DNA from 2 places in the Edwardsiella tarda ATCC 15947 genome. Region 1 is predicted to be linked to the other one. Evidence: predicted binding sites of a transcription regulator. Region 1 holds the regulator's gene; the other holds the start of a gene.
What was found. The regulator PurR, encoded in region 1, represses purine synthesis genes. The targets are predictions, from matches to a motif close to CANGCAAACGTTTGCNTG.
Positions count from the first base shown of each region.

Region 1 (5,500 bases):
TCCCCACAGCAGTTGTGCAAAGGCAAAACCGGCCAGGAAGATACTCAGACTGGCGCTGATGGCACCGGCGGAGGCGCCCAGATCCTGGCGCATCGCGCCGAAGGCGGGCAGATACATATCGGTGGCCAGGTATCCCAGCATACTGAGGCCGGCCAGATAGAACATGAAACCTGATTTACTTCTCATTATTTTGACTCGTTATGAATATTTTGCAGGCGGAGAATGTGACGGCTGAGAGTTTATTGGCTGGCATCGCGCTTGTGAAACGCTATTATTTGGCATTATGAGTGAAAAATTTTGAAAGCAGTGTGAGAGGGGGTTAGCTATGTGGTCGGAGTATTCGCTGGAGGTGGTCGATGCCGTGGCACGTACCGGTAGCTTTAGCGCGGCGGCACAGGAGCTGCACCGGGTGCCCTCTGCGGTGAGCTACACCGTACGGCAGTTAGAGAATTGGTTGGCGGTCACGCTGTTCGAGCGGCGTCACCGCGATGTGGAGTTGACGGAGGCTGGGGCGTTTTTCGTCGATGAGGCGCGCGCTATTATCAAAAAAATGCATGCCACCCGGCGCCAGTGCCAGCAGGTCGCCAACGGTTGGCGCGGCCAATTCCATGTGGCGGTCGACCGAATCGTCCGTCCGCAGCGTTGCCAGCAATTGGTGGTGGATTTTTACCGCCACTTCCCCGACATGGAGTTGATGATCCACAGCGAAGTATTTAATGGCGTATGGGACGCGCTGATCAACGGTCGGGTCGAGGTGGCGATCGGCGCCACGCGAGCGGTGCCAGCCGGGGGGCGCTACGCCTTCCGCGACATGGGCTTTCTCCACTGGCGCTGCGTGGTCAGCCCCGATCACCCCTTGGCGGGCTTCGACGGTGAGTTGGATGACGATCGTCTGCGACCGTTTCCGGCGCTGAGTATCGAGGATACCTCGCGCACTCTTCCCAAGCGGGATACCTGGTTGTTGGATAACCAGCGGCGCCTGGTGGCGCCGGATTGGCCGTGCGCCATCGACTGTCTGGAGGCCGGGTTATGTGTCGGCCTGATGCCGGCACATGCCGCCGATCCCTTGATCGCCGCCGGGCGTCTGCACGCCTTGCGTTTGAGTCAATCCTTTCCCGATAGCGCGTGCTGCGTGACCTGGCAAGACCACAGTCGTTCGCCGGCGCTCGACTGGTTACTCGATTACCTCGGCGATACGCGCACCATGAATCAGGAGTGGCTCATGCCACAGCCAGTGTGATGATCCGTCCCGCGCGGGGGACATCGGCCGCATCGTGTGTGACCAGGATGGTGGGGATGGCGCGCTGGGCGATCTGCTGATAGATCCAGTGGCGGAAGCGCCGGCGCAATGGCGTGTCCAGGCGAGAGAAGGGTTCATCGAGCAGTAGCGCCTGTGGGGCGGCGAGCAGCGTGCGCAGCACGCTGATGCGAGCCCGTTGCCCGCCGGAGAGGGTTGCCGGATAAACGGCGGCCATCTCCGCCATCTCCGCTTGGCATAACGCCTGAGCGACGGCATCCGGTGCCGCCTGCGGGGAGAGAGCGAAGCGGAGATTCTGCTCGACCGTGAGGTGAGGGAAGAGCAGATCGTCCTGGAACAACAGCCCGATCCCCCTACGCCAAGGGGGCGTTTGGCTGAGTTCGCGCTGACCCAGCCACAGTGCGCCTTCGGCACGCAGTGGCGGGGGGAGCTGGCCCGCGATCCCGGCTAAGAGCGTCGATTTACCGCAGCCGCTCGGCCCCATCAGCGTGAGGATCTCTCCGGGTGCTACCGTCAGGGAGAGTGCGGGCAGCAGTGGCTTATGTGACAACGTCACGCAGAAGTTTTCGAGTTTAAGGGAAGTCATGACGAGAAGATCCTCGCACGCCACGCAACGGCAGCCAGAGCGCTAACAGGAAGGCGGGTAACGGCAGCAGCGTTTGCCACAGGGCGCCGATGGCCGCCAGACGGCGATCGATGCCACTGGCGTAGGCGACGGTTTCGGTGGCCAGGGTGGGCAAGCGCCCGGCGCCCAGCCCTAGGGTTGGGAGATACAGGCCGACGCTGACCGCCACACCAAAGGCGAGGGCGAGCAGGAGTGCCGGCATGAGTTGCGGCAGCTTGACGCGGTAGAAGGCCCGCCAGGGTGTCTGCCCCAACGCCAGCGCGACGCGTATCTGGCGCTGATCGAAACGCAGCCAGGGGCCGGAGAGCGTCAACAGGTAATAGGGGGTGACGAACAGCAGTTGACCATAGATCACCACTGGATAGCGACCCAGCCAGTGATAATGGGCGGCGAAGAGCTGTAGGCCGAAGATCAGCCCCATTTGCGGTAGCAGTAGGGGTAAGAGCAGCCAGGCTCCGGGTTGGCGTCGACGCGCGGCATACCACTCCAGGGTGCCCAGCGCCAAGGGCAACGCCAACAGATTGACCGCCAGGGCGATCCATAGGGTGTGCCACAGTGGGCCGCTCCAGTCATTGAAGCTGTACAGCCAACTGTCATAGCGCCACTGTTGCGGCCAGCGCAAGGGAAACGGCCAACGCTGTGCCAGGGAGATCAGCAGTAACATCAGGTAGACGCTTGCCGTGAGGCCTAAGGCGATGGGCCAATAGAGTGCGATTCGTCCTCTCATCTGCCGCTGATGGCGGCGTGGCGGCCGGCGGCAATAGTGGATCCAGACGCGTTCGATAGCGAACCAGATCAGCAGCGCCAGGGCGTTGAGTAACAGCAACACCAGCGCACCGAGCGCCGCCAGCGCGCCCTGCTCACCGTCGCTGATCCATTGCCATAAGAGTTGCGCAAACAGATAGGGACGTTGCGGGCCAAGCAACAGGGCCAGATCCAGCGCCGAGAGCGAGAAGGCCAGCACGCAGAACATCGGCAGGCGTAAGCCGGGCAATAACTGCGGCACCACGATACGCCACCATCCCTGGCTCGGTGGATAGCCGAGCGCGGTGGCGGCACTAAGTTGTTGCGCCGCCGCGCAGCGTTCGGCCTGAGCCAGCACCAGCAGATAGAAGAAGGGGGTCTCCTTGAGCAGGAGCAGCAGCATCAGGCTCAGGGCATAGGGATCGTTGGGCAGCGGCAAATCGGGGGGGTGCTGCCAGCCGAACAGTGGTGCCAACAGGCGCCACACGAGGCCGGTGGGAGCCACGAGCATCAATAGGCCGGTGGCCAGGGCGATATGGGGGGCGGCGAGTAGTAGGGCCGGCGTCAGGCGATGGCGGCGCCGCTGTTGTAGCGTCCGCCCGGCCAGCGCTAACCCGAGCGTTAGCGCCCCCAATGAGGCGCCGAGGCTACTGAGCAGCGAGAGCAGTAGACTGCCGCCCAGTGCGGGCCAGTGCAGCAGTTGTTGCCAGGTGCTCGCGAGATCCCCCTGTTGCAGCGGCAGCAGGGTGGCGGGCAGCATCGCCGCCAGCGGCAATAACCCAGCTAGCAGTACCAGTAGCGGGAAGATCGCCAGCCGTGACACGCTTAGCGACGGTAATCGATGAACGGCCCATCGGCGACGGAGCGTCGCTCGACCAGTTTGGGATGCACCTCGATGGTCTTGGCGTCTTCACGCTTACTGGTGATGCGATCGAGCAGCATGTCAAACGCCATGGCGCCGAGACGCTCCTTCGGCTGGTGAATGGTGGTCAACGCCGGGGTAAAGTAGCGCGCGTTGCGCACGTTATCGTAGCCGATGACGGAAATATCTTGCGGCACGCGCAAGCCCATCTCATCTGCCGCACAGATGGCCCCCATCGCCATGATATCCCCGCCGACGAACACGGCGGTCGGGCGCTGTTTCTGAGCCAGGATGTTTTGCATCGCTGCGTAACCGGACTCCGGCTCGAAATCACCCTCGACGAGCCACTCGGGTTGCGGAGTAATGTTAGCCTCTTGCAGCGCCTTGATGAAGCCACGCAGACGGCCGCCGCCGGTGTTGCGCGATCCCGGGCCGGTGATGGCGCCAATATCGCGATGGCCGCGTTCGATCAGGTAGCGGCCAGCCAGATAGCCACCCTCGAAGGCGTTGTCCTGGATCGCATCGGTGAAGTCGCTACGCCGTGTACCCCAGTCCATGACCACCATCGGGATATGGCGGTAATCCTCCAGGATCTCCAGCAGATTCTCGGGGTACTCGGAGCACATGACCAGCAGACCATCGACGCGTTTCTGCGCCAACATGGCCAAATAGGCCTTTTGCTTCTCCAGATTGTTGTGGGAGTTGCACAGGATCAGGGTATAGCCCTGGCTGTAACAGCTGTTCTCGACCGACTCGATGACCTCGGCGAAGTAAGGCGCCTCGCTGGAGGTCGCCAACAGGCCGATGGACTTGGTATGGTTAACCTTCAGACTACGGGCAACGGCGCTGGGCGAGTAGTGTAGCTCTTTGATGGCCTCCCACACGGCGGCTTTGGTTTCGTCGGCGACAAAGCGAGTTTTATTGATGACGTGAGACACCGTGGTGGTCGACACGCCTGCGCGTTTTGCCACATCTTTAATCGTTGCCATGAAACAAATGACTCCTAGGCGTACGCGGTGCGTCGCCGGTTTGTTAATCGTTTGCCTGCGTGTAACGACGCCCGCGCAAATCTCGGTAGTACAGCATCGCTGCGGTTGCGCAAATAGGGTGACGTGTGTCGTTTCTTGTTTAAAATTATAACGTCGCCACGCGGCAGTAAACCGCAAATTCTGGCTGATCTTACGCAAAAGGGGAAGCACTAATTAGCGATTTGCGCAGGATGTAATCATAAGATTTTCTGCGTGTTTTAATGAGTGATTTATGTAAAAATGATTTAACACAGATTTAGCGTGTTTGCTTTATGGGCAAAAATTGATATAGAACGTAAAACAAGAGGTGTCAAAATGGAAAGCGATCTGAAATATTCCTTGGTGACCACGGTGGTAGCCCTGTCGCTGATCGTCGTCGCAGGCCTGATTGTCGCACTACATTGAGAGTGAGCCAAGGCGGCGGGGACAGAGCCGGAGGCAAAGAGAAAAGGCGCTCAAAGAGCGCCTTTTTTATCACCGGATGATCGGGATCAGGCCAGGTTCTGCGCGACGAATTCCCAGTTAACCAGCGCCCAGAAGTTTTCCAGGTATTTCGGACGGGCGTTACGATAGTCGATGTAGTAGGCGTGTTCCCATACGTCGACGGTCAGCAGCGGCTTGTCTTCACCCGTCAGCGGGGTGGCGGCATTAGAGGTGTTGACGATGGCCAGGCTGCCATCCGCCTTTTTCACCAGCCAGGTCCAGCCGGAGCCGAAGTTGGCGACGGCAGACTTGGTCAGCGCTTCCTGGAAGGCGGCGAAGGAGCCAAAGGCCGCGTTGATCGCGTCGGCCAACGCGCCGGTCGGCTCGCCACCGCCGTTCGGAGAGAGGCAGTGCCAGTAGAAGGTGTGGTTCCATACCTGAGCGGCGTTGTTGAAGATACCGCCGCTGGAGGTCTTGATGATCTCTTCCAGAGACTTACCTTCGAACTCGCTCCCCTTGATCAGGTTGTTCAGGTTAACCACATAGGTGTTGTGGTGCTT
Region 1 is NZ_CP084506.1:1,746,600-1,752,099, forward strand. It holds gene punC (purine nucleoside transporter PunC) at 1-186, opposite strand, end outside; gene punR (DNA-binding transcriptional activator PunR) at 326-1,240, shown strand; gene DCL27_RS08130 (ATP-binding cassette domain-containing protein) at 1,221-1,844, opposite strand; gene DCL27_RS08135 (ABC transporter permease family protein) at 1,831-3,450, opposite strand; gene purR (HTH-type transcriptional repressor PurR) at 3,453-4,478, opposite strand; gene cydH (cytochrome bd-I oxidase subunit CydH) at 4,833-4,922, shown strand; gene sodB (superoxide dismutase [Fe]) at 5,009-5,500, opposite strand, start outside.

Region 2 (5,500 bases), 1.2 Mb from region 1:
CACCAACGGATAACCGATCTGGGCGCCCTTCTCTACCGCCTGCTCGATCGCGGTCACCGTGGCGTTAGCCGGTTGCTTCAGCCCCAGGCGATTGACCGCCTGTTGGAAGCGCTCGCGATCCTCGGCACGGTCGATGGCATCCGGGCTGGTACCGATCACCGGCACCCCGGCCGCCTCCAGTGCGCGCGCTAATTTCAGCGGCGTCTGGCCACCATACTGCACGATCACCCCTTGCGGCTGCTCGACGGCGACGATCTCCAACACATCTTCCAGCGTCACCGGCTCGAAGTAGAGGCGATCGGAGGTATCGTAGTCTGTGGAGACGGTCTCCGGGTTACAGTTGACCATGATGGTCTCGTAGCCATCTTCACGTAGTGCCAACGCCGCATGTACACAGCAATAGTCGAATTCGATCCCCTGACCAATACGATTCGGCCCCCCACCCAACACCATGATCTTCGGGCGATCGTGATGCGGATTGGCTTCACACTCCTCCTCATAGGTGGAGTACATGTAGGCGGTATCGGTGGCGAACTCGGCGGCGCAGGTATCCACGCGCTTATACACCGGGTGTAGCCCCAACTTATGACGCAGTTTACGAATTTCGCTCTCCGCCACGCCGGCCAAACGAGCCAGGCGCGCATCGGCGAAACCCTTGCGTTTCAACTGACGCAGGAAGGAGGCCGTCAGGCCATTGATCCCCACCTCGGCGACCCGCTCTTCCAAGCGCACCAACTCCTCGATTTGCACCAGGAACCAGCGGTCGATGTTCGTCAGGTTAAACACCCCGTCCACCGACAGGCCAGCGCGGAAGGCGTCGGCGATGTACCAGATACGCTCGGCACCGGCGTCCTTCAGCTCGCGACGGATCTTGGTCAGCGCCTGCGGATCGTCCAGATTCACCTTAGGATCGAAGCCGCTCGCCCCGACTTCCAGGCCACGAAGTGCCTTCTGTAAGGACTCCTGCTGGGTACGCCCGATGGCCATCACCTCCCCCACCGATTTCATCTGAGTGGTCAGGCGATCGTTGGCACCGGCGAACTTCTCGAAGTTGAAGCGCGGGATCTTCGTGACCACGTAGTCGATGGAGGGTTCAAAGGAGGCCGGGGTGCGGCCACCGGTAATATCATTCATCAACTCGTCTAAGGTGTACCCCACCGCCAGCTTGGCGGCGACCTTGGCAATCGGGAAGCCGGTCGCCTTGGAGGCCAGCGCCGAGGAGCGCGACACACGCGGGTTCATCTCGATGACGATCAGACGACCATTCTTTGGGTTGACCGCGAACTGTACGTTGGAGCCGCCCGTCTCCACACCGATCTCACGCAGTACCGCCATCGAGGCGTTACGCATGATTTGATATTCTTTATCGGTCAGGGTCTGCGCCGGGGCAACGGTGATCGAGTCGCCGGTATGGATACCCATCGGGTCAAGGTTTTCGATGGAGCAGATGATGATGCAGTTATCGTTCTTATCACGCACCACCTCCATCTCATACTCTTTCCAACCGATCAGCGACTCATCGATCAGGAGCTCGTTGGTCGGCGACAGATCCAGGCCACGCTCGCAGATCTCTTCAAACTCTTCGCGGTTATAAGCGATACCGCCGCCAGTGCCGCCCATGGTGAAAGAGGGGCGAATGATACAAGGGAAGCCCACCTGTTCGGCCACCGCCAGCGCTTCTTCCATACTATGGGCGATACCGGAGCGGGCGGTATCCAGGCCGATCTTCTTCATCGCCTGATCGAAGCGGCGACGATCCTCAGCCTTATCGATAGCATCGGCGGTAGCGCCGATCATGGTGACGCCAAACTCGGCCAGGACCCCCTGACGCTCCAGCTCCAAGGCACAGTTCAACGCCGTCTGCCCACCCATGGTCGGCAACACGGCATCCGGGCGCTCTTTCTCGATAATCTTACGTACCACCTCCCAATGGATCGGCTCAATGTAGGTGGCATCGGCCATCTCCGGATCGGTCATAATGGTAGCTGGGTTAGAGTTGACCAGGATGACACGATAACCCTCTTCGCGCAGCGCTTTACACGCCTGTGCACCCGAGTAGTCAAATTCGCACGCCTGGCCGATGACGATCGGACCGGCGCCTAGGATCAGGATGCTTTTAATATCAGTACGTTTTGGCATGGTTGTTCAGGCTCCCTGATTACTTAGCGCTACGGCGATAGTTTTCAATCAATGCGATAAAGTGGTCAAACAACGGCGCGGCATCGTGGGGCCCCGGACTGGCCTCTGGGTGTCCCTGGAAGCTAAAGGCCGGGCGGTCGGTACGATGAATACCTTGTAGCGAGCCATCGAACAGCGACTTATGCGTCGCACGCAGCGTGGCCGGTAGCGTCGCCTCATCGACGGCGAAGCCGTGATTCTGCGCCGTAATCATCACCCGATCATGATCCAGATCCTTCACCGGATGGTTACCCCCGTGATGGCCGAATTTCATTTTCACCGTCTGAGCGCCACTGGCCAACGCCAGCAACTGATGCCCCAGACAGATGCCGAACAGCGGGATCTCACCGCGTAGGAAGGTGGCGATCGCCTCAATGGCATACTCGCACGGCGCCGGATCACCGGGGCCGTTGGAGAGAAAAATACCATCCGGGTTGAGGTCCAGCACCGCTTGTGCCGAGGTCTGTGCCGGAACGACCGTCAAACGGCAGCCGCGATCCACCAGCATGCGCAGGATGTTACGCTTGACGCCAAAGTCATAGGCCACCACATGATAGGGCAACTCGCTTACGTCGCGTGCGGCCGGTAAACCCTCACTCAAGGTCCAACTCCCCTGACGCCACTCATAGGGCTGGGGGGTGGTGACCTCTTTAGCTAAGTCCATCCCCTTCAGGCCGGGGAAGGCACGCGCCTTCTCCAGCGCCAAGGTAGCATCCGGCTCACATCCCGGCTCAGCAGTGATGATGCAACCGTTCTGAGCCCCCTTCTCGCGTAGTAGGCGCGTCAACTTACGCGTATCGATATCGGCGATGGCGACTACCTGATGGCGACGCAGATAGTCGGAGAGCGTCTCCTGGCTGCGGAAGTTACTGGCGATCAGCGGTAAGTCACGCACGATCAATCCCTGCGCATGGACGGCGGAGGACTCTTCATCGGCGGAGTTAGTGCCGACATTGCCAATATGGGGATAGGTGAGGGTAACGATCTGACGAGAATAGGAGGGGTCGGTGAGAATTTCTTGGTAGCCGGTCATCGAGGTATTGAAGACCACTTCCCCCACGGCCGATCCATCTGCCCCGATCGACCTGCCGTGAAACTGGGTCCCGTCTTCCAGAACCAAAAGCGCTGACTTAATCAAAACACCCTCCAAAGGAATATCCAGTCACAATGATTGCATATTAATTCAGATATCATCGACTGAATCAATGGCAAACTTACTCACTGCGGCGAATTTCTGACAAATTGCGCGCATTCTAATGACGCGCCCGGCCATTGTCCAGATGAAAGGGGGATTTTTTTGTATTTTTTACGCTGCTTGATGTGTTTTTTAACTCAAATGTCCAAAAACACATTTATTAGGGAAGTAGAAAACGGTTGCCAGAGACACATATTAAAGGCAATAGCGTCATGATGCGTTTTTTCAGTGAAAAAATCAAGAAGGAAGCCGTTTACCTAGGGATAAAAAACGGAAAAACGAAACAATCGGCAAGGATGAGAGTAAAAACAAAAATCGCGACCAACAAAACAAAAATGCGCTGAAAATAATTATTTTTCAACGCATTAACCATCACAAGAACACAACAAACAGTGTCGCTCAACGCGATTTACAGGCTATCTAATGCTAAAACATCACACATATCATATAAACCCACCGGCTGCCGAGCGACCCACAACGCCGCACGCAGAGCACCGCTGGCAAAAGTCATCCGACTAGACGCCTTATGCGTGATCTCTAGGCGCTCACCGATATCGGCGAATATCGCGCAATGCTCACCGACGATATCGCCAGCACGTAAGGTGGCAAAACCGATGCTACCGGGAACACGCTCACCAGTATGTCCTTGGCGACTATACACCGCACAGCTGGCAAGACTACGGCCCAAACTGGCAGCGATCGTCTCTCCCATGGCCAACGCCGTCCCCGAAGGCGCGTCGACTTTATGGCGATGATGCGCCTCCACGATCTCAATATCGCAATAGTCCCCCATCACCTTGCTCGCCTTCTCTAGCAGACGTAGCATCACATTGACGCCAACGCTAAAATTAGCAGCGAAGACGATGGCGATCTCATGCGCCGCGGCATGGATCGCCGCCTTCTCATCCTCACTGAAGCCCGTGGTGCCGATCACCATCGCCTTACCTTGCTGCTGGCAGAAGGCCAAATGCGCCAAGGTGGCCTCCGGACGGGTAAAATCGATCAAGACATCGAACCGATCGACGACACGCGCCAGGTCAGTTTCGACCGGCACCCCTAGCGTGCCGCAGCCCGCTAACTCACCCGCGTCGCAGCCGAGCAGGCTCGACCCCTCTCGCTCCAAGGCAGCACCTAATGTCACGCCCGGCATCGCCTGCGCCGCCGCGATCAGTTGGCGCCCCATACGACCGCCGGCTCCCGCCACGGCCACCCGAATCTGTTCTGCCATCTTCAATATCCCTCATGGTTATCTCGCGCATCACGCTATTGGGATGGTTACATACCGGATCGCGTGGCGCTAACGCTCTCTTGCAGGTTAGCGACACTCAGCCCCCTGAGCCAGTGAAAATCAGCCATCATTAGAAAATTCACTCACCGCTATCCCGTTCCCCATCATACGGGGAATAGCCAAAATCAATACGCATAATTATGCAAATCATACACGATGGCAATCTATGATAACGCTATCACTTTGAGAGAAAAACTATCAAAAATGCCCCCTTATCCTCTCAAAGTGATATGTAGCCAGTTTTTTCCTGCATTACGACGGCATAATTTCCTGGGTATATCTCGATCCGACTCACAGTTATGAGGATATTCCTCCTACTATCAATGAGTCTGGCGCGTATCTTGCTGCCTTGGACTATCCCCCAGGCTTATTTCCCCACAGGAGAACACTATGTCTTTAGGATCACCGCTACGGCGGGTTGATGCCGAAGCCAAGGTCACCGGACAGGCACGTTATACCGATGATATGATGATGCCCGGCATGCTCCACGCCTGTTATGTTCGCAGCCGCATCGCCCACGGTAAGGTCAGCGCCATTGATACCCGCGAGGCGGCGGCGATGCCGGGCGTCGAGGCGATCTTCACCTGTTATGACGTCCCACAAACGCCTTTCCCCACCGCCGGACACGCCTGGTCACTGGATCCGGCGAAACACGATGTCGCCGATCGTCACCTGCTTACTGATCATGTGCGTCACTTCGGCGATGGCGTGGCCATCGTGGTGGCGCGCGATGCGTTGAGTGCCGAGCGTGCCGCGGCGCGGGTGCAAGTCAGCTACGAGGCGTTGCCGGTGATTACCCGGCCACAGGCCGCCTTGGCGGATGACGCGCCAGCGATCCA
Region 2 is NZ_CP084506.1:2,927,870-2,933,369, forward strand. It holds gene carB (carbamoyl-phosphate synthase large subunit) at 1-2,139, opposite strand, end outside; gene carA (glutamine-hydrolyzing carbamoyl-phosphate synthase small subunit) at 2,159-3,316, opposite strand; gene dapB (4-hydroxy-tetrahydrodipicolinate reductase) at 3,783-4,601, opposite strand; gene xdhA (xanthine dehydrogenase molybdenum-binding subunit XdhA) at 5,052-5,500, shown strand, end outside.
Region 2: the regulator PurR is predicted to act here: its motif matches at 3,542-3,559, upstream of carA (glutamine-hydrolyzing carbamoyl-phosphate synthase small subunit).